2 regions of the Streptomyces sp. NPDC055400 genome follow, and region 2 is predicted to be linked to the other one. Evidence: riboswitches for the same ligand, from Rfam matches in the RefSeq annotation. Region 2 holds a riboswitch; the other holds the start of a gene.
What was found. Region 2 has a riboswitch for ZMP and ZTP ahead of ACWIGU_RS14960 (bifunctional 5,10-methylenetetrahydrofolate dehydrogenase/5,10-methenyltetrahydrofolate cyclohydrolase). Riboswitches for the same ligand answer to the same signal wherever they lie in the genome.

Region 1 (10,464 bases), on a different contig from region 2:
GCCGGACTCCTACAACGGGTACTGGCACAAGGCGCAGAAGCCGGCAGAGCTGCGCGCGCTGCTGAAGGACCTCGGAGTCATGGGCGAGCGGTCCCGAAAGGGCGGGAGCCCGATCTTCCCGGCACCCTGGCAATCACCCGACCGGTCCAAGGAAGCGCTCGGTGGAGCTCCGGCAGCCGGCAGTCGCGATGCCGGGCAGTCCGCAGGCGCGCGGGCCTCAGCAGCCCGGGCGGGCGAGGGGACGGACTGGTGGTGGGCGATACCGGGGCTGGCGGCGGGTGCCGCGCTGGCTCTGGTGCTGCGGCCGCTGGCCGACAGGTTGCCGCGTCGTCGCCGGACGGGCGGGACCCCGCCGGACACCGGACCACGGCAGCAGCTGATCGACTCCTGAGAGTCGCTCTTCAGCTCTCACGGCTGCGAGTACGCACTGACCGGCCCGTCGGTGCGGCTGGTGACGGGCCGGTCAGGAGATCACAGAGCTAGAGGGGCAAGCGATCAGGTGAGGTCGACTTCCGGGTAGAGCGGGAAGCCGCTCAGCAGGTCGGATGCTCGCGTGGAGACCTCGTCGGAGACCTTCTCGTCCAGGATGTGCTGGGCCTTGGAAGGCGCGCCCTTGCTGGTGGTGCCCGGTTCGGCGGCGGTGAGCACGCGGTCGATGAGGCCGGCGACCTCGTCCATCTCCGTGGTGCCCAGGCCCCGAGTGGTCAGAGCGGGGGTGCCGATGCGGATGCCGGACGTGTACCAGGCCCCGTTGGGGTCGGAGGGGATGGAGTTGCGGTTGGTGACGATGCCGGAGTCGAGGAGCGCGTTCTCGGCCTGGCGGCCGGTGACCCCGTAGGAGGTGGCGACATCGATCAGGTTGAGGTGGTTGTCCGTGCCGCCCGTGACGAGGGTGGCGCCCCGGCGGGTCAGGCCCTCTGCGAGGGCGCGGGCGTTGTCGACGACGGACTGCGCGTACTCGCGGAACTCGGGGCGGCGAGCCTCGGCCAGGGCCACGGCCTTGGCGGCCATGACGTGGGGCAGCGGACCTCCGAGGACCATCGGGCAGCCGCGGTCGACCTGGTCTGTGAGCGAGTCGTCACAGAGCACCATGCCGCCCCGCGGGCCGCGCAGCGACTTGTGCGTCGTGGTGGTGACGATCTGGGCGTGCGGCACCGGGTCGAAGTCGCCGGTGAGGACCTTGCCGGCGACGAGGCCCGCGAAGTGCGCCATGTCGACCATGAGGGTCGCCCCGACCTCGTCGGCGATCTCGCGCATGATGCGGAAGTTCACGAGGCGGGGGTATGCGGAGTAGCCGGCGACGATGATCAGCGGCTTGAAGTCGCGGGCCATGGCGCGCAGGGCTTCGTAGTCGACGAGGCCGGTCTGCGGGTCGGTGCCATAGCTGCGCTGGTCGAACATCTTGCCGGAGATGTTGGGGCGGAAGCCGTGGGTGAGGTGGCCGCCGGCGTCCAGGGACATGCCGAGCATGCGCTGGTTGCCGAAGGCCTGACGGAGCTCGGCCCAGTCGGCGTCGGAGAGGTCGTTCACGTTGCGGACGCCGGCGAGCTCCAGGGCGGGGGCCTCGACGCGCTGGGCGAGGACGGCCCAGAAGGCGACGAGGTTGGCGTCGATACCGGAGTGCGGCTGGACATAGGCATGGCGGGCGCCGAAGAGCTCGCGGGCGTGTTCGGCAGCGAGGGCCTCGACGGTGTCGACGTTGCGGCAGCCGGCGTAGAAGCGGCGGCCGACGGTGCCCTCGGCGTACTTGTCGCTGAACCAGTTGCCCATCGCGAGGAGGGTGGCCGGGGAGGCGTAGTTCTCGCTGGCGATCAGCTTGAGCATCTCGCGCTGGTCGGCGATTTCCTGGCCGATGGCGTCGGCCACGCGGGGCTCCACCGCGCGGATCACGTCGAGGGCGCTGCGGAACGCTACGGATTCGGTGGAGAGGGTGGGCTCTGACATGACGGACCTCCGGACGGATGGGACCTCCGCTGCCCGAGCGAAGTCGAGAGCGGGAGGTTCACGGGTCGGCCCAGGCGCACGGCACACAGTTCGCAGGCCGCTCCCCGATGGTCGGTCCCATCCCAGCGCGCCAGTCACGGCCCTGCGGGCCACCCTACCGGGCGCGCCGGGAGGCGAGGTTTCCCGGTCCACGATGCGAGCGACGATAGGAAGGGGCCACAAGCTCACGTTTTCGCGTCATATGAGCCGTAAGAACGGAGATCCCGTGACTGCCGCGACTCCTCCGAATGCCGTAACGGAAACCTTCATCACCGCGTCCGAAGCGCACAGTGCGCACAACTACCATCCGCTGCCCGTCGTGGTCGCCACGGCGGAGGGGGCGTGGATGACGGATGTCGAGGGGCGCCGGTACCTCGACATGCTCGCCGGCTACTCGGCTCTCAACTTCGGCCATGGGAACCGGCGGCTCATCGAGGCCGCCAAGGCGCAGATGGAACGGGTGACGCTGACGTCCCGCGCCTTCTACCACGACCGGTTCGCCGAGTTCTGCACCCAGCTCGCGGAGCTGTGCGGCATGGACATGGTGCTGCCGATGAACACAGGGGCGGAGGCAGTGGAGACCGCCGTGAAGACGGCGAGAAAGTGGGGGTACCAGGTCAAGGGGGTGCTCGACGGCAGGGCGAAGATCGTCGTGGCGGGCAACAACTTCCACGGGCGCACCACGACCATCGTCAGCTTCTCCACGGACCAGGAGGCGCGCGCGGACTTCGGCCCCTATACGCCGGGCTTCGAGATCGTGCCGTACGGCGATCTGACGGCACTGCGCGGCGCCATCACCGAGAACACCGTCGCGGTGCTGCTCGAACCGATCCAGGGCGAGGCCGGTGTCCTCGTACCGCCGGCCGGATACCTGTCGGCGGTAAGGGAGTTGACCCGCGAGCGGAACGTGCTGTTCATCGCCGACGAGATCCAGTCGGGACTCGGGCGGACCGGGCGGACGTTCGCCTGTGAGCACGAGGGCGTGGTGCCCGACATGTACGTACTGGGCAAGGCGCTCGGCGGTGGGGTCGTGCCGGTGTCGGCGGTGGTGTCCAGCAGCGAGGTGCTCGGAGTGTTCAAGCCGGGCGAGCACGGGTCGACGTTCGGCGGGAATCCGCTGGCCTGTGCGGTGGCGCTCGAGGTCATCGCGATGCTGCGCACCGGGGAGTTCCAGCAGAGGGCGACGGAGCTGGGCGAGCATCTGCACGCGGAGCTCGGGCTGCTGGTGGGCACGGGCAAGGTGACGCAGGTGCGGGGACGCGGGCTGTGGGCGGGGGTCGACATCGATCCGTCGTACGGGACGGGGAGGGAGATCTCGGAGAAGCTGATGGACAAGGGCGTCCTGGTCAAGGACACCCATGGGAGCACGATCCGGATCGCTCCCCCTCTGGTGATCAGTAAGGAGGACCTGGACTGGGGGCTCGACCAGCTTCGGGCGGTCCTGGCGGTCTGACGGTGGTGCGCCTCCGGCAGGGTTCGCCTCGTGGTCCGGCCGTTCACGGGAGCGCCCTCGGAGGGTGGGCCGCCCGCGGGCCGGCTGGTGTGGGGCACCCTCTACAGTCGCTTTGTGCTTCTTGGAATGGTTTGCGCGCTCGGGGCTGCGGTCTGTTTCGGTACGGCTTCCGTGTTGCAGGCGATGGCCGCGCGGGCCGCGGAGCCGGGGTCGGGGTCCGGCGTCGACGCCGCATTGTTGCTGCGGGCGCTGCGGCAGTGGCGTTACGTCGCCGGGCTGGGACTCGACCTCCTCGGGTTCGTGTTGCAGGTCGTGGCGCTGCGGTCCATTCCGATCTATGCCGTCGGCGCGGCGCTCGCCGCGAGTCTGGCGGTGACGGCGGTGGTTGCCTCGCGGCTGCTGGATGTGCGGTTGAGCGGTGTCGAGTGGGGCGCCGTCGGAGTAGTGGTGGCGGGGCTCGCGATGTTGGGGCTGGCGTCGGGGACGGAGGGTGACAAGGCCGGTTCGGACGTGTTGCGGTACGCGATGCTGGGGACAGCGCTGGGCGTGTTGTTGATCGGGGCGGTGGCCGGGCGGCTTCCGGGGAGGGGGCGGGCGCTCGCGCTGGGGCTCGGTTCGGGGTTCGGGTTCGGGGTGGTGGAGGTGTCGGTGCGGCTCATCGACGACGTGTCGCCCGGCGCGTTGCTGAGCAATCCGGCGACGTATGCGCTGCTGCTCGGTGGGGGTGCGGCGTTTCTGTTGCTGACCTCGGCGTTGCAGAAGGGGTCGGTGACCACGGCCACTGCGGGGATGGTCGTGGGCGAGACGGTGGGGCCGGCGCTCGTCGGGGTGATCTGGCTCGGGGATCGCACGCGCGAGGGGCTGGCCTGGCTGGCGGCTCTCGGGTTCGTGGTGGCCGTGGCGGGGGCGTTGGCGCTGGCGCGCTTCGGGGAAGCCCCGGTGGGGGACGCGTCCGCACCGGCCCGGGTCTGACCCGAACCCCACCCGACCCGAACCCGTTCCGACCCGACCTTGAGCTGACCCTGCCCCGCCGCCCCTTGGCGACCCGACCCGACCCGACCTTGAGCTGACCCCGCCCCGCCGCCCCGTGGCGACCCGACCCGATCCTGAGCTGCCCCGCCCCGCCCCCATCGGCCCCCCGACCCGAACGCGGGCCGTGCCACCCGAGACGCCCACTGCCCGATGCCCGCCCCTAAGGCAGCACCCGGCACAACGCCTCGAGCGCGCTGGTCCAGGCGTGGTCCGGTGGGGTTCCGTAGCCCACCACCAGGGCGTCCAGGGGTGGTTCGGCGGGGGCCGCTGCGTGGCGGAAGCTGGAGAGGCCGGCCACTCCGAGGCGCTGCCAGGCGGCGGCGCGGACCACGGACTGTTCGGTTCCGGGAGGGAGTTGGAGGACGGCGTGCAGTCCGGCGGCGATTCCGGTGGCGCGGACGTCGGGGGCGCGTTCGGCGAGGGCGGCGACGAGCTGGTCGCGGCGGCGGCGGTAGCGCAGGCGGGCGCCGCGGACATGGCGGTCGTAGGCGCCCGAGTCGATGAACTCCGCGAGGGTCAGCTGGTCGAGAACGCCGCATGACCAGTCGGCGACGCCCTTCGCCTCGATCACCTCCCGGGTGACGGAGGGCGGCAGCACCAGCCAGCCGAGGCGCAGGCCCGGTGCGAGGGATTTGCTGGCCGTGCCGAAGTAGACGACGCGGTCGGGGTCGAGGCCCTGGAGGGCGCCGACGGGCTGACGGTCGTAGCGGAACTCGCCGTCGTAGTCGTCCTCCAGGATCAGTCCGCCGGTGCGGCGGGCCCAGTCGACGGCGGCGGTCCGGCGGTCGGGGTGCAGGGCCCCGCCCACCGGGAACTGATGGGCGGGGGTCAGGAGGGCGGCACCCACGTCCGGTTCGCCGGTCGCCAACTCATCGGTGCAGGTGCCGAGTTGATCGAGGGGAAGGGGGTGGGTGCGCAGGCCTGACCGCGTCAGGATGTCCCAGTGGACGTCGAGCCCGTATGTCTCCACGGCCACATCGCGCACGCCCCTGTTGCGCAGCACCTCGCCGAGCAGCATCAGGCCGTGGACGAAGCCGGAGCAGATCACGATGCGGTCCGGGTCGGCGTGGACGCCGCGGGCGCGGGCGAGGTAGCCGGCGAGGGCGGTGCGCAGTTCGATGCGGCCGCGGGCATCGCCGTAGCCGAGGGCTTCGTTCGGGGCGGCGTTGAGGGCGCGGCGCGAGGCCTTGAGCCATTCGGCGCGCGGGAACGAGGAGAGGTCGGGGGTGCCGGGGTGCAGGTCGTGGCGGAGTCCGGCAGGAGTGCGTCGGCCCCGGGGCGAGGCCGGCCGGGGCGCCTCGACAGGCCGCTGCGCGACACGCGTCCCCGAGCCCTGACGCGCGGTGAGCCAGCCCTCGGCGACGAGGTCGGCGTAGGCGTCGGCGACCGTGTTGCGGGCGATGCCCAGGTCGGCGGCGAGTGTGCGGGACGAAGGGAGGCGGACACCTGGGGCGAGGCGTCCGCCGCGTACGGCCTCGCGGAGCGCGTCGGTCAGGCCTTTGCGCAGGCCGGAGCCGGTCGGCTCGACGTGCAGATCGATACCGAGCGCTTGACCGGAGGGCGAAGTGGCCCAGGATTCCACCATGGAAATGGACCATACCCGTGGGCTACTCCGCTCGTAGGGTCAATGTCATGACAACGAACGAGAACACCACCGACAGCACCAGCCCGGCCACTGGCACCGACGGGACCACCAAGGAGTACGTCCACGAGCACGCGCCCCGGCTGGCTTGGGCCAAGCACGCTCCGGAGGTCTACAAGGCCATGATCCGGCTCGACGCGGAGGCCCGTAAGGGCGTCGACCCGGTGACGCTGGAGCTGGTCAAGATCCGTACTTCGCAGCTCAACCACTGCGCGTTCTGCCTCGACATGCACTCCAAGGACGCGCTCGCCGCGGGCGAGAGCGTCGAGCGGATCATCCAGCTGTCCGCGTGGGAGGAGTCGCAGCACTTCTACACGCCCAGGGAGATCGCGGCGATCGAGCTGACCGAGGCGATCACCGTGCTCACCGACGGGTTCGTGCCAGACGAGACGTACGAGAAGGCGGCGAAGCTGTACGACGAGAAGGAGCTGACGCAGCTGATCGCCGCGATCACGGTGATCAACGCGTGGAACCGGTTCGGTGTGTCGACGCGGATGGTGCCCGGGCACTACACCGCGGGCGACTTCAAGTGACCGCTCGTACGACGTACCTGGACGCCGGTGTGCGCGACGCGATGATCGCGCTCGGGGCCGCCGCGAAGAAGGGGCTCGGCGAGGCCGGGCTCGCCCGTCTCCTCGGCGTGATCACCGTCATCAACAGCTGGATCCGGCTCATGGTGAGCCGCCGGATCGTGCCCGGCGGACCGCAGTGGTGACGTGCCGCCCACGCCCCCACGCGTAGAAGCCCGCGCACAGACGTGCCGGGTGCCCCCGTCAGGAAGGACACCCGGCACGCGCGCGGGAGGAGCCCTGCGGCTACTTCGGCAGCCAGGACCGCCAGGTCGACTCGTGCTCGTCGATCCACTTCTTCGCCGCCTCGTCCGGCGACAGCTTCTGGTCGGCGATGAGCAGAGAGACCTCGTTCTGGTCCTCGGTCGTCCACTTGAAGTTCTTCAGGAAGGCCGCCGCCTTGCCGCCGCTCTTCGAGAAGTCCGCGTTGAGGTACTTCTGCAGCGGCGTCTTCGGATAGGCGCAGGCCACCTTCTTCGGGTCGGCGTCGCAGCCCTCCTTGTACGCGGGCAGCTTCACCTCCGTCATCGGCACCTTCTTGAACAGCCACTGCGGCTGGTACCAGTACGTCAGGAACGGCTTCTTGGCCTTGGCGAACTGCTTGATCTGGGTGATCTGAGCCGCCTCGGAACCGGAGAACACGACCTGGTACTTCAGCTTCAGGTTGTTGACCAGCGCCTTGTCGTTGGTGACGTACGACGGAGATCCGTCGAGGAGCTGGCCCTTGCCGCCGCTCTCGGCGGTGCGCAGCTGGGACGCGTACTTGTTGAGGTTCTTCCAGTCGGTGACGTCCGGGTGCTGCTTGGCGAAGTACGTGGGGACGAACCAGCCGATGTGTCCGGTGACTCCGAGGTCGCCGCCGTTCACGATCGTCTTCTTGTCCTTGACGTACCGCTGCTCCTGGTCGGGGTGGCCCCAGTCCTCCATGATCGCGTCGACGCGGCCCTGGCTGAGGGCGTCCCACGCGGGTACCTCGTCGACCTGGACGGTGTCGACGCGGTAGCCGAGCTCGTGCTTGAGCAGGTACTGGGCCACCGCGATGTTGGACTGCGCGCCGACCCAGGACTGGACCGACAGGGTCACCGTCTTCGCGCCCTGGGCGTTGGCGTACGGGGAGGACTGCTTGGTCATGTCGGCGGCGCCGCAACCGGTCGCCACCAGCAGGGTGCCCGCGGCCGCGAGCCCCATGGTCATCCTGCGTGCCCGCACGGGGCGCAACATGGTCATCCTGCGCGCCCGCACCGGGCGGAAAGATCGAAGTGTTCGCATCGCGATCACGCTCCCTTCTTCGCGCGGCGTTCGGTCGGCTGGGTGACCCGGTCGAGCATGAGGCCGAGGCACACGATCGCCGCGCCGCCGACGAGCCCGGTCGCCAGGTCGCCCTGGGCGAGGCCGAACACGACGTCGTAGCCGAGCGCGCCACCGCCCACCAGACCGCCGATGATCACGACGGCGAGGACGAGGACGACACCCTGGTTCACGGCCAGGAGCAGCGCGGGCCGGGCCAGCGGCAGCTGGACCTGGCGCAGTTGCTGCCCGCTCGTCGCGCCCATCGACCGGGCCGACTCCATGGCGGCCCCGTCGACGTGGCGCAGCCCCTGCGTCGTGATGCGGACGACGGCCGGCAGCGCGTAGACGACGGCGGCGGCGACCGCGGGGGCACGGCCGACGCCGAACAGGGCGACCACCGGGATCAGATACACGAACTGCGGCATCGTCTGGAAGACGTCGAGCACGGGCCTGAGCACGCGCTCGAGTCGCTCGCTGCGCGCGGCCGCGATCCCGACCGCGAAGCCGACGACGAGCGTCACGGCGACGGCCGCGAGCACCTGCGACAGGGTGTCGAGGGACGGCTTCCACACACCGAGGACACCGATGGCGGCCATGGCGAGCACGGCCGTCACGGCGGTGCGCCAGGTGCCGATCAGCCAGGCCAGCGCGGCGACGATGAGGAGCACGGACCACCAGGGCAGCCACTGCAGCCCGTCACGGATCGGGTCGAGAACCCAGGTGGTGAAGTGCCCGGCCCAGTCGGCGGTTCCGCCGATGTAGGGGACACCGGAGTAGAGGTGGCCGGTCATCCAGTCGACGGCGTTGTTGACCGGGTCCGCGATGTTCACGGTCCAGGTGTCGGGCCACTCGATCCGGTCCGCGAGGCGGGCCACGAGGGCGACGACCACCGTGAGAACGGCGGCGACGACCCAGCCGTACGGGCCGTGCAGGCGGCGGCTGTCGGGTTCGGCGGCGCCGAGGCGCGCTCCCGCCGCGGCCGTCGTACGGTCCAGGATCACGGCGAGCAGCACGATCGGGATGCCGGCCGCGAGGGCCGCGCCGACGTCCACGGAGGCCAGTGCCTGGTACACGCGGTCGCCGAGACCGCCGGCGCCGATCACCGACGCGATGACGGCCATCGAGAGCGCCATCATGATCGTCTGGTTGAGCCCGAGGAGGAGTTGCTTGCGGGCGAGCGGGATCCGGGCCGTCAGGAGCCGCTGCCGCGCGGTCGCGCCGAGCGAGGCGACGGCCTCCATCACACCGCCGTCGGCGCCGCGCAGGCCGAGCGCCGTCAGACGGGCCATCGGCGGGGCGGCGTAGACGACGGTCGCGAGGACGGCCGCGGGCACGCCGATGCCGAACACCAGAACGACCGGCAGCAGATACGCGTACGCGGGAAAGACCTGCATCGTGTCGAGGACGGGCCGCAGCGCACGGTACGTGCGGTCGGAGAGTCCGGCGGCGAGTCCGAGGACCGCGCCGAGCACGACCGAGGCGAGCACCGCGACGATCATCAGCGCGAGGGTCTGCATGGTCGGCACCCACATGCCGAACGCGCCGCACACGAGAAGCGCGGCGACGGCGGCCGCAGCGAGCTTCAGGCCCGCGACGCGCCAGGCGATGAGCCCGGCCGCGGCGGTGACGCCGGCCCAGCCGGCCGCGAGGAGCACCAGGTACGCGCCGCGCACGCTCAGGACGACGGCGTTGCTGATGTGTCCGAAGAAGTAGAGGAACAGCGGGTGGCTGTCCCGGTTGTCGATGATCCAGTCACTGGTCTTGCCCAGTGGTTCGGTCAGGTCGACGGTGAGCGCGTGCGGCCAACTGCCGCTCGCCCACTTGGCGTTCACGATCGGTACGAGGACGGCCGCGACGACGGCGAGCAGCAGGAACTTGCCGAGGACGCGGTTGCGCAGGAGCGCGCCGAAGCGCGGGGTGTCCGCCGCGGGGGCGGTGGCGGTACTGGCTGCAGCCATCAGGCGACCTCCTCGCCCGGCGGCGTGACCGGCGCGGGCGCGTCGGCCACGGCCGCATCGGAACCGGCCGCATCGGAACCGGAGGCCCCGCCCGAGTCGGACCCGGCCACACCCCCGTCTGCGGAGGCCTCCGTCTCCGTCCCCGCCACCACACCCAGCAGCCGCGCATGGTCCACGACCCCCAGGCACCGCCCCTCGTCCATGACCCGCACCGCGAACCCGGTCCTGGCGACCGCCTCGATCGCCTCCGACACGGTCGCGCCGGGCGCGATGGCGGGGCCGCGATCCTGCTCGTCGGCGTCGGCGGGCCGCATCGCGCGGCGCACCGTCATGACCTGCTCGCGCGGCACGTCCCGCACGAACTCGCGTACGTAGTCGTCGGCGGGCGAGCCCACGATCTCCTCGGGCGTGCCCAGCTGCACGATCCGGCCGTCGCGCATCAGCGCGATCCGGTCGCCGAGCCGCAGCGCCTCGTTGAGGTCGTGCGTGATGAAGACCATGGTCCGGCCCTCCTCACGGTGGAGCCGGATGACCTCC
Region 2 (10,464 bases):
CCGGGCCGCTCCGGTGCGCTCGGGGAAGTCCTCGGCGTCCACCGTCGCCTTCCACTTCATCGCGTAGAGGTCGGACACCCTCACCTCGCCCCGCCGTGCGCAGGTGCTCGACCGCGAAGCCGGTCAACGCGGAGTTGAGCGAACGGGGTTCCGGGTGGGCGCTGACCACGAGGATCTTCTTGGGCTGCCGAGGCGTCGTGTCGTTCATGCCACCACGTTCGCCCAGGCGCGTCCGGGCAGCCAGCACCCTGGTCAACGGCGGAACGCTCATCCTGGTACTGCGAGGGCCACGCATACTTGGGTCCATGGACGGCGTGAACGGCATCGGGGACACGGGCGCGGGCACCACCCTCACCACCGGCGGCTCGCAGCGCGGCCTCGGAGACTTTCTCCGCGCCCGCCGCGCGCGCGTCACACCGGAGCGCGCCGGGCTCTCCGGCGGCCGTCGCCGGCGGGTACGGGGACTGCGCCGCGAAGAGCTGGCACAGCTCGCCGGGATCAGCGTGGACTACTACGTACGCCTGGAACAGGGCCGCGCCACGCAGCCCTCCCCAGAGGTCGTCGACGCGCTCGCCGGAGCGCTCGGCCTCGACGCGGCGGAGCGCGGGCATCTCGCGACCCTGGCCGGTGCGCGGCAGGGCCCCGCGCCCGAGACCAGGGTCAGCCCGATGCCTTCCCGGCCTTCGCCACGAACCATCGCCTGGACGTGGTGGCGTGGAACGTCCTCGGCGCCGAGCTCATCGGCGGTCTGGGCAAGCCGGCCCGCCGCGACCGGAACAACGCGCGGTACCTCTTCCTCGACCCCGCTTCCCGCGTCGTCCACCCTGAGTGGGAGGACCGGGCGGCGGAGGCCGTGGGCCAGCTGCGGGTCTGGTCGGGGCGCTACCCCGACGACACGGAACTGGCCGCGCTCATCGCCGAACTCACCGCGCTCAGCCAGGAGTTCAGGCGTATCTGGGACAGCGGCGAGGTCGTGATGTGCGCGGCGGGGCGCAAGCTCCTGAGACACCCGGTGGCCGGGCTGCTCACGCTGGACTTCGAGACGCTGCACGTACCGGCAGTTCCCGGCGAGACGGGCCTGGTCGTGCATGTGTTCAGCGCCGAGGACGGCAGCGAGGAGGCCGCGGCTCTCGCGCGGCTGACCGAAGCCGTTACAGTGGCCCACAGGCCGTGACTGGCGCTGGGGTGGAGAACCACCGGGGAGCGGCCTGACCAAAGGGTCGATGTATGCCGTGCGCCTGGGCGAGTGGTCAATGACGCCTGGGAGGCGACCATGTCCCCGACACGGACAACCCACCTCATGGACGGCACCGGTCCCGCCCGGCGCCTCGTCGAGGAGTCCGCGGGCAAGGCGGCGGAGCTGGTGAGGCGTACGGGCTCGGCGCCCTGCCTCGCGACCGTGCTGGTGGGCGAGGATCCCGCCTCCGTCACCTACGTACGTATGAAGCAGGCCCGCTGCGCCAAGGCCGGTATCGAGTCGCGGCGCGTCCAGCTCCCCGCCACCACGACGACCGCGGAGCTGGTCGCCACCCTGCGCGAACTGTCACAGGACGCGTCGGTCCACGGAATCCTGCTCCAGCACCCCGTGGGCCCGCACATCGACGAACGCGCGGCCTTCGAGGCCATCGCTCCGGAGAAGGACGTCGACGGCGTCACCATGAGCTCGTTCGGCGCGATGGCCTTCGGGCTGCCCGGGTTCGTCTCCTGCACACCCGGCGGAATCATGCGGCTCCTCGACGAGTACGACGTCGGTCTCGCGGGCCGGCACGCGGTCGTCGTGGGCCGGAGCGCGATCCTCGGCAAGCCGGCCGGGATGCTGCTGCTCGCCCGGGACGCCACGGTGACGTACTGCCACTCGCGGACTGCCGACCTCAGCACGTTCGTGCGGGAGGCGGACATCGTGGTGGCGGCGGTGGGCCGGCCCCGGCTCATCCGCGGCGAGGACATCAAGCCTGGCGCGGTCGTCATCGACGCCGGCTACAACGCGGGCAACGTCGGTGACGTGGACTTCGACACCGCGGCCGAGCGGGCCCGCCTGATCACTCCCGTTCCCGGCGGGGTGGGCCCCATGACCATCGCCGTCCTCCTGGCGCAGACGGTCACCGCCGCATACCGCCAGCTCGGCGCGGACCCCGGCCGCGCGCTCGCCTGAGGGGACGGCGGTCCGGGGCCCTACGCGGTGGCGACGTCGAGGAGTCCGGCGGCCGCCACCGCGAGTGCGGCGCGCGGCAGCGGCTCGCACTCCAGCGGTGCGCACACCTCGAAGCCGATGTGCCGTACCGCCGTCTCACCGGAAGGCAGCATCTGGAGATACTCGGGCCCGTCGGGTTCCTCGCGGCCCAGGAGGAATGCGACGGTCAGCAGCGTTCCGGCGGCGACCCCCGGGGATCCGGCCTGCGGTTCACGGGCGATCAGGGTGAACTCTCCCTCGTACGGGCCTGGCGGCGGCTCGGCCAGAAGCCACTGAGCGAACTCGGCGGCCCGCGCCGCGCCTTCACCCAGTGGCACGCGCCCGAGGAAGTACGCCCCGAACCACCAGCCGCCGTCCGTATCTGTGCCGAGGGCCGATCCACAGCTCCTCGACGGGCCGGCCCGGATAGTGGGTCCCGCGCCATGCGAGGCGGAAGAGGGGACCGGTTCCGGGACGGGGGCGATCCGCGTACGGCATCGAGTGATCTCCTTCGGGCACTGGCGCTCAGACCACCCAGTGCGGTCGGCGCGCGGCTGATGCCGAGGGGAGGCCGGCGGCGAGCGCGGTCGCCATGCGGTGGACGGCCTCGCGCAGGGTGTCCGCCGAGGTCGTGTACGGGATGCGCATCCGCTGCTCGAAGATGCCTGGGTCGGTGGCGAAGTGGGCGCCGCTCTCGATCCGGACGCCGTTGTCGAGGGCCCGCTCGGACAGCGCGGAGGCGACGGGTTCGCCCAGGTCGACCCAGAACGACAGCCCGCCGGGCGGCAGTTGCCAGGTCCAGTGCGGCAGGTGCTCGCCCAGCGCGGCGGCCAACGCCGCGCGCTGTAGCCGTAGTTGCTCAAGGCGGGGCGGCAGAAGCTCGTCCGACCGGTCCAGGAGGGTGAGGGCCAGGAGTTGGTCGACGACCGATCCGCCCATGTCGGTGGCCACGCGCTGGCCCGCGAGTTCGGTGACGAGCGGTGCGGGCGCGCGCAGCCAGCCGATACGCAGGCCACCCCAATGGGTCTTGCTCATCGAGCCGATGGCGATGACCTGGCCGGCGCCACCCTTCGCGGCGTGGGAGGCGAAGGGAGGCGGGGCGGGCACGTCGAGCGCGAGGTCGGCCAGCGTCTCGTCGATGACCAGCCATGTCCCGGAGCGCTCCGCCGCCCGCAGGACGCGCGCCCGCTCCTGCTCGGGCATGAGGCAGCCGGTCGGATTGTGGAAGTCGGGGACCAGGTAGGCCATTTGGGGCACGGCCTGGCGAAGGGTCGATTCGGTGATCTCGATGTCCCAGCCGGTGTCGGTCACGGGGACGGACACGGTGCGCAGCCGGGCTCGGCGCAGGGCGTCAAGGGCGTTGGGGTAGGACGGGTTCTCGACCATGACCCGGTCACCGGGGCTGCTCAGGAGTCCCAGGACGAGTGTCAGCGCGTGCTGCGCGCCGGACGTCACAAGGATCTGTTCGGGCAGGGTGGCGAGACCGCGTCGGGTGTAGCGCTCGGCGATGGCGGCGCGCAGGTCGGGCAGGCCGTAGGGGTGGTAGCCGGGGGTGTGCGCCTGCTCGGCCAGTTGCGGGGTGATGTGCGCGAGGGCGTCGACGAGTGCCTGCCGGGGCAGCCCGGGCGAGGCTCTGGCCAGGTCGATCGCGGTGTCCGGGGGGCCGAGGAGGCGTGTGATGCCACTGGGGGTGCGGCCTTCGGGCAGGGCGGTCCACGTGCCCGATCCCTGGCGGCTGTGCGCGTAGCCGCTCTCGCGCAGCAGGTCGTACACGGCGGTGACGGTGGTTCTGCTGGTGGCGAGGGCTGCGGCCAGTTCGCGCTCTGCGGGGAGCTTGACGTGCAGCGCGATGCGTCCGTCGAGGATGAGCGTGCTGATCGCCTGGGCGAGGTGGCGGTAGGCGGGTCTCGTGCCCGAGATGTCAGGAAGCATCGCGGCGAGCCGGCGGCTGCCCAGGGTCCGGTCCGCGCGGCCCACCCTGTCCACGGGCAGGAAGGCGTTCGCGTCAGTCAAACCATTCTCCCCAGATTGGCCATGTTATGCGGGCCAATGACTCTACAGAGTTGCCGCAATGGCCTTGAAGGCATACGACACCCAGGGCGGAGACAGGCACACATGCGGCACGACACGGGTATGACGGGCCACCTCGAGAAGGCGGCACCTCAGAGCAACGACATCGGCGCAGCGACCTCGCCTCCGGGGCCCGGCGAGATCCCGACGACCGCACCCCGGACGCCCGGTGGCGGCGCCCGCACCACTCCCCCACTCACCTACGTACGCTTCGGGGAACGCCCGCTCCGCCGCCTGCCGCAGTTGTTCACCGGCCTCGCCCTGTACGGATTCAGCATGGCCGTCATGGTGCGCTCCGCGCTGGGGCTGAGCCCTTGGAGCGTCCTCAACGAGGGGCTGGAGAAGCACACTTCGCTGACCTTCGGCACACTCACCGCCGTCGTGGGTGTGTCCGTCCTGCTGCTGTGGATCCCCCTGCGGCAGCGGCCGACGTTCGGCACCGCCGCCAACATCGTCGTCATCGCCTTCTCGTCCGACCTCGGGCTCACGCTCGTCCCCGGAGGCCTGGCACTCCCCGAGCGCGTCGGGCTCCTCCTCGCCGGGATATCCGCCAACGCCCTGTCCGTCGCCGTCTACGTAGGCGCACGGTTCGGTCCGGGGCCCCGGGACGGGCTGATGACCGGAGCGTCCGCCCTGACCGGGCGTTCCATCCGCGTGGTCCGCACGTGCATCGAGATCGCCGTGCTCGCATCGGGGTGGCTGCTCGGCGGCGGCGTGGGCCTCGGCACCGTGCTGTACGCCCTGACCGTCGGCCCCATCACGCAGTTCTTCCTGCCCCGGTTCGCCTACACGAGCCCGACCAGGACCGCACGCACGGGCCCGTCTGTCACCGGCTCCCGCAGGTCTTCGTAGAGTCTGTGCGTCATATCTGCCCAAGCATCTGCTCGACCGGGCCCGGTACGGCGAGTTCGACACGTGAGCGCGGGCCGTTCTTGCGTCTATCGCCGGGCGCCCTGCCGGCGGTAGAAGTCGAACTGGGTCACGCCGTCGTAGCCGTAGCTCTCGGGGTGCAGTTCGTGCAGCGCCACCCCGCAACGGGCAAGCGGGCCCAGGGTCTTGGTCATCAGCTCACCCGCCTCAGCGATGAACGCGGCCTTCTCCGCGGCGCTGTTCGTGCCGACGGTGACGGTGGCCTCGACATGGGCGTCGAGGCCATCGGTCAGCGGCCTGCCGTCCACGTAGTAGCGCTCGGCCGGAACCAGGTCGACGTGCACGATGGTCCGCGCGCCGGACTTGCGCAGTGCCGACACCGCCAGGCCGGTCAGGCCCTCGGCGAGGGTGCGCCGGACGCCGGCGGGGAGCGCGGGGTCGGTGACGGTGACACGGATGAAAGGCATGGCTTCTCCTGAGCAGGTGGGAGGAGTGTGTCCGCCGGAGCCGGCGGCACGGACCAAGACTCACCCGACCTGGCACCATTGATCCAACGCATACGTGTCATAGGTATATGAGGCCCCCGCATGACCGTGAACCTTTCCCAGTTGAGGGCGTTCCTCGCCGTCGTCGACGCGGGGGGCTTCAGCGCGGCGGCGGCCGAACTCGGGCTGAGCCAGTCGGCGGTGTCGCACGCGGTCGCGTCCCTGGAACGCGAGTTGACCGCTCCGCTGCTGGTGCGTGCCGTCCCGGTGCGGACCACGGCGCTCGGCGAGCGGGTCGTGCCGCACGCCCGGACCGCCGTGGCGGCGGCGCGGTCCGTGGAGCAACTCGCGTCGGACGCCGCCGCGATGACGGGCACGGTACGGCTCGCCGCCACACCGACGGTCTGCCAGGGTCTGATTCCCGGCCTGCTGCGGCACTGGGGCGAGGGCCAGCCCCATATCACGGTCCGCGTCTTCGAGGGGGACAGCTCCGAGATCGCCGCCTGGCTGGAGAACGGGACGGCCGATGCCGCCATCCTGATCGACCCTCCCCCGGGCCGGGGCATCCAGCTCGCCGCGGACAGCTACCGGGCCGTGCTGCCCCTGGACCATCCCCTCGCCGGCGAGCCGGTCGTCGACATCCGCGACCTGGAGGACGATCCGTTCCTGATCTCGCCCAACGGCTGCGAGGACCGCATCCGGACGATCCACCGTCTCGCCGGGCTGAGGTTCACACCCACGCACCGTGTACGGGATCTGGCGACCCTGATCAGCATGGTGCAGGCCGGTATCGGCGTGACCGTCCTGTCGGAGGTGTCCCGCTCCCTGATCCCGCCCGACCTGGCGCTGCTGCCGGTGCACCCTCAGACCTCGCGCCGCCTCGTACTGACCGGACCCCGCGCCCGCCCCTGGCATCCGGCCATCCGCACCCTGGCGGAGTCCGCCCTGGAGCATCTCGCCTCTTCCGGTGCCACGCCGGTCGCACACGCGGGCTGAAGAATTCCGTCGAAGCCACGGACGGTGCTGATAACTGTGGCCGCATGACCCATGGGAAGACTTCATACGTGTGCCTGCCCTGCCGGGTCTCGTACAAGCAGGCCTACGACCGGGGCAGGGAGCGGATCTGTCCGCGCTGTGCTGAGCCGATGATCCATGCGGGGTCGGCGTTCGCCGCGCCGCGCCGCCGGGACACGGCCGCGTGGCGGGCGCTCACGGTCCTGCTGAACGCGGGCGTGGGCTTCCACAAGAGCTGCTGCGGCGGCCCGGGGTTCCGGCCCCGCAGTCCGCGTGAGGTGCGCGAGCGCCTCGCGTACGCCGAGCGGTCCGGTGAGCCCGTCGCCCGCGCGCTCACGCGGTATGACGTGCCGTGGATCGGCGGGCCCGGTCGGCGTTGACGGGTGCCGTCGTGTCGAGCGGCGTGGGCGCAGAGCGCGACGGCCGCCGCGCCGGGGGTGATCCGGTGACCCCCTGACCGGCCACGGGCTTGCTTATTGGTCACACACTCAATAATATCCCGGGTATGCCGTCACGCGTCCAGCACAAGCGAATTCGGAAGACGCCGGCCGCCCGACGTGCGGAGATCGTCGACGCGGCCGCCGCGGTAGCCCTCGCCGAAGGGCTCGAGTGCGTCACTCTGCGGCGGATGGGCGAGGAGCTCGGCGTCCGCCCCGGGCTGATCAGCCACTACTTCCCCGCGGCGGACGACCTCGTGGCGGAGGCCTTCGGCAGCGCCGCCGGCGCCGAGCTCGACAGCCTGCTGCCCGCCGAGCGGACCCAGGGGATGCCCACGCTGCACCTGGGGTGGTTCTTCGCGCGCGCGACGGGCGCGCCCTACGACAACATCAGCCGCCTCTGGATCAACGCGCGCCACCTCAGCCGCTACCGGCCCGTCCTGCGCGACCGGGTCGCCGAGCAGGAGGCGGCCTGGCGCGAGCGGCTCACCGGCCTGATCCGGGAGGGCGTCGACCGGAACGAATTCCGTACGGACGACCCGTATGTGACGTCCATTCAGATCCTGGTGGTGCTCGACGGCCTCGGAGCGCACGCCAACACCGACACGAGCAACCGCCCCGCCGCGGTGTCGCGCATGGCCGCCACGACGGCGGAACGCGAACTCGGCCTTCCGAACGGGACGCTCACCAGAACCGGCGCATCGCTCACGGCGTCACCCACCGGCTAGGACCTGGCCCTCCCCTCCCCGGCCACCACCCACCCGCCCTGCAAGGAGCCGCCGTGCCCACCCCGCTCGTCCTGTTCTCCGCCCGCCTGCTCGACCCGGTCACCGGCGCGTTCCTGCCGCAGACGGCCCTCGCCGTGTCCGGCGGCCGGATCTCCGCCCTGGGTGACGACCGCGGCATACGTGAGCACGTGGACTCCTCGACCACGGTGATCGACCTCAAGGGCGCCGTGGTGACGCCGGGCCTGGTCGACGGACACCTCCACCCCGTCTCCGGTGCCGAACTGACGCACGGGCTCGACCTGTCGGACTGCACGGACGTGGAAGGCGTGCGTGCGACGCTCGCCGCCGAGGTGCGGAAGCTGACGCCGGGGGCGTGGCTGCACGGCTGGGGGCTCGACCCGAACGTCTTCGGAGACCGGCCCGTCGGAATCGCCCCCTTCGACTCCGTCCTCGACGGCGTACCGGCCCTTCTGCTCCTGTTCGACGCCCATTCCATGCTGGCCAGCCGGCGCGCGCTGGAACTGGCCGGGGTGGACGGCCCGCGCACCTTCGACCAGGCCTCCGCCGAAGTGGTCTGCGACGCGCAGGGCCGTCCCACCGGTCTGCTCCAGGAGGACGCCGCCTGCGAGCTCGTGGAACGCGTCGCCCCGCAGCCCACGCGGGAGGAGCGCCGCAACCGGCTCGCCGCCACGCTGCGCGCCATGGCCGCCTCGGGTCTCACCGGCGGTCACGTCATGGACGCGAACGGGGACAGCCTCGCCCTCTTCTCCGAGCTCGACGCCGCGGGTGAACTCGCGCTCCGGCTGCGGGTCGCGCCATGGTGCCAGCCCGGTACCGACGCCGAGGGAGTACGGGCGCTCATCCGGCAGCAGGGCGCCGGCGGCGCGCTGTGGCGGACGGACGGCGTCAAGATCTTCATGGACGGCACCATCGACAACGGCACGGCCTGGCTGGAACGCCCGGACTGCCACGGCGAGTCCACCCACGCGTTCTGGCCGGACCCCGAGGTCTACTCGCGGATCGTCGGCGAGCTCCACCGCGCCGGGGTTCCCACCGCCACCCACGCGATCGGCGACGCCGCCGTACGTCATGTCCTGGATGCCGTCGAGAAGGCGCAAGCCGCCGGCGGGCGCGGGGTGCGTCACCGGGTCGAGCACATCGAGACCGTGCCCGACGACACCCTGGGCCGGTTCGCCGAACTCGGCGTCATCGCGTCCATGCAGCCCACCCACTGCTGCGACTTCACCCGGGCCGACCACACCGACAACTGGTCGCGCCGCCTCGGTGAGGAGCGCGCATCACGCGCCTGGCGCTGTCGCGATCTGCAGGACTCGGGCGCCACGGTGGTCCTCGGCTCCGACTGGCCGATCGCCCCGTATCCGCCGCTCGGGGTCATGGCGGGCGCGCGCCACCGCCGCCCGAGCCGTGACCTCAGTCAGGACCCGCACGGACCCGAGCAGGCGCTCACGCCGCTCGAAGCGCTCCAGGGTCTGACGGCCAACGCGGCCTATGCGGCGGGCGAGGAGCACGAGGCGGGGCGGATCGCCGTCGGCTACCTCGCCGACCTCACCGTTCTCGCCGACAACCCGCTCACCACGGCGGACATGGCGCTGCCCGACCTGCCGGTGCTGCTCACGGTCCTCGACGGCCGCCCTACATTCCGCGACGCGAGTCTGTAGTTGTCTACGGGTACGGGGAGCCGCTCACACCGGCTCTCCGTACCAGCGGCGGTGGACGACCGGCTCCACCAGGAGCACCCCCACCGCCGCGACCGCCGCCACCGAGGCCGCCGGAAGGGAACCCCACGCGGCCGCGACCGCCCCGGCGAGCACCACCAGCGGGCGCACCAGGGTCAGCGGCCCGAGGCCGACGACCACGGCGAGGGTGCCCGCCCGGAACGGGCCCCATAGGTAGCAGCCCAGGCTCAGGGCGACGATCACCGCGTACGGCGCGTAGCACAGGAGCATCCGGTGGGCGGCGGCGTCGAGTTGGGCGTAGCGCGCGCCCCGGTCAGCCGCGGTGACGAGCAGCGCCACGGCAAGGGCCGTACTCAGCAGCAGCGCCGGGGCGCCGACCGTGAGACCGCGGCGGGCCGCGAGCAGCGCCCGTCCCGACTTGCGGATGCGCCCGTCCCGCCCGGTGTAGGCGCGGAATCCGGCGAAAGCCGCGTCGACGAGCGCCAGAGCGGCGAGCAGGACGGTGTTCATCCGGCGCCCTCCCCCGCCGAAACCCCCTGGCGCGTCACGCCCCCGCTGTCCGAAGGCCCCACCAGGCGGCCCGACGGACCGGGTCCCAGCTCGGCCCGCAGCGGCGGCAGCAGGTCCGGGCGTACGCCGATGACGGGTCGCAGTGTGGTGCAGAACGGGTTGCTGCGTCCGCGTGGTTCGTACACGAGCGGGGTCATACCGTCGGCGTGGGCGGCGGCGGCCAGCAGTGTCTCGTCGTCGTGGGCGCGGCGGGCCGACATCACGCCGTCGTGGCGGCCCAGCGGATCCCGCATCCGCGCCCGGTGGAAGACCCACGCGCCGATCGGGGCGAGACCGGTGGCGGCGATGTCGAAGTGGCAGAACGCGGCCGTGCCCGGCGTGGCCTGGGCGGCGAAGAAGGCGTCGAGGTCATCGCCCCGGAAGTGGTGCAGGACGCCCGTCGACACGTACACGGTGGCGGGCTCGTCCAGGGCGAACGCGTCA

Region 1: another riboswitch for ZMP and ZTP. It lies ahead of ACWIGU_RS21990 (glycine hydroxymethyltransferase); the one in region 2 lies ahead of ACWIGU_RS14960 (bifunctional 5,10-methylenetetrahydrofolate dehydrogenase/5,10-methenyltetrahydrofolate cyclohydrolase).

Annotation. Positions count from the first base shown of each region.
Region 1 is NZ_JBSHLM010000008.1:115,077-125,540, forward strand. Features, by position in the region: gene ACWIGU_RS21985 (hypothetical protein) at 1-391, shown strand, start outside; gene ACWIGU_RS21990 (glycine hydroxymethyltransferase) at 496-1,944, opposite strand; ZMP/ZTP riboswitch at 2,006-2,092, opposite strand; gene rocD (ornithine--oxo-acid transaminase) at 2,186-3,436, shown strand; gene ACWIGU_RS22000 (hypothetical protein) at 3,563-4,408, shown strand; gene pdxR (MocR-like pyridoxine biosynthesis transcription factor PdxR) at 4,629-6,053, opposite strand; gene ACWIGU_RS22010 (carboxymuconolactone decarboxylase family protein) at 6,101-6,643, shown strand; gene ACWIGU_RS22015 (hypothetical protein) at 6,640-6,825, shown strand; gene ACWIGU_RS22020 (ABC transporter substrate-binding protein) at 6,926-7,867, opposite strand; gene ACWIGU_RS22025 (ABC transporter permease) at 7,954-9,927, opposite strand; gene ACWIGU_RS22030 (quaternary amine ABC transporter ATP-binding protein) at 9,927-10,464, opposite strand, start outside.
Region 2 is NZ_JBSHLM010000005.1:173,744-184,207, forward strand. Features, by position in the region: gene ACWIGU_RS14945 (NAD(P)H-dependent oxidoreductase) at 1-78, opposite strand, end outside; partial or broken gene ACWIGU_RS14950 (helix-turn-helix domain-containing protein) at 306-554, shown strand; gene ACWIGU_RS14955 (MmyB family transcriptional regulator) at 710-1,174, shown strand; ZMP/ZTP riboswitch at 1,161-1,251, shown strand; gene ACWIGU_RS14960 (bifunctional 5,10-methylenetetrahydrofolate dehydrogenase/5,10-methenyltetrahydrofolate cyclohydrolase) at 1,274-2,152, shown strand; gene ACWIGU_RS14965 (hypothetical protein) at 2,173-2,508, opposite strand; gene yczR (MocR-like transcription factor YczR) at 2,696-4,183, opposite strand; gene yczE (membrane protein YczE) at 4,286-5,092, shown strand; gene ACWIGU_RS14980 (tautomerase family protein) at 5,179-5,577, opposite strand; gene ACWIGU_RS14985 (LysR family transcriptional regulator) at 5,698-6,591, shown strand; gene ACWIGU_RS14990 (deoxyxylulose-5-phosphate synthase) at 6,636-6,989, shown strand; gene ACWIGU_RS14995 (TetR family transcriptional regulator C-terminal domain-containing protein) at 7,115-7,774, shown strand; gene ACWIGU_RS15000 (amidohydrolase) at 7,828-9,453, shown strand; gene ACWIGU_RS15005 (hypothetical protein) at 9,478-9,981, opposite strand; gene ACWIGU_RS15010 (class I SAM-dependent methyltransferase) at 9,978-10,464, opposite strand, start outside.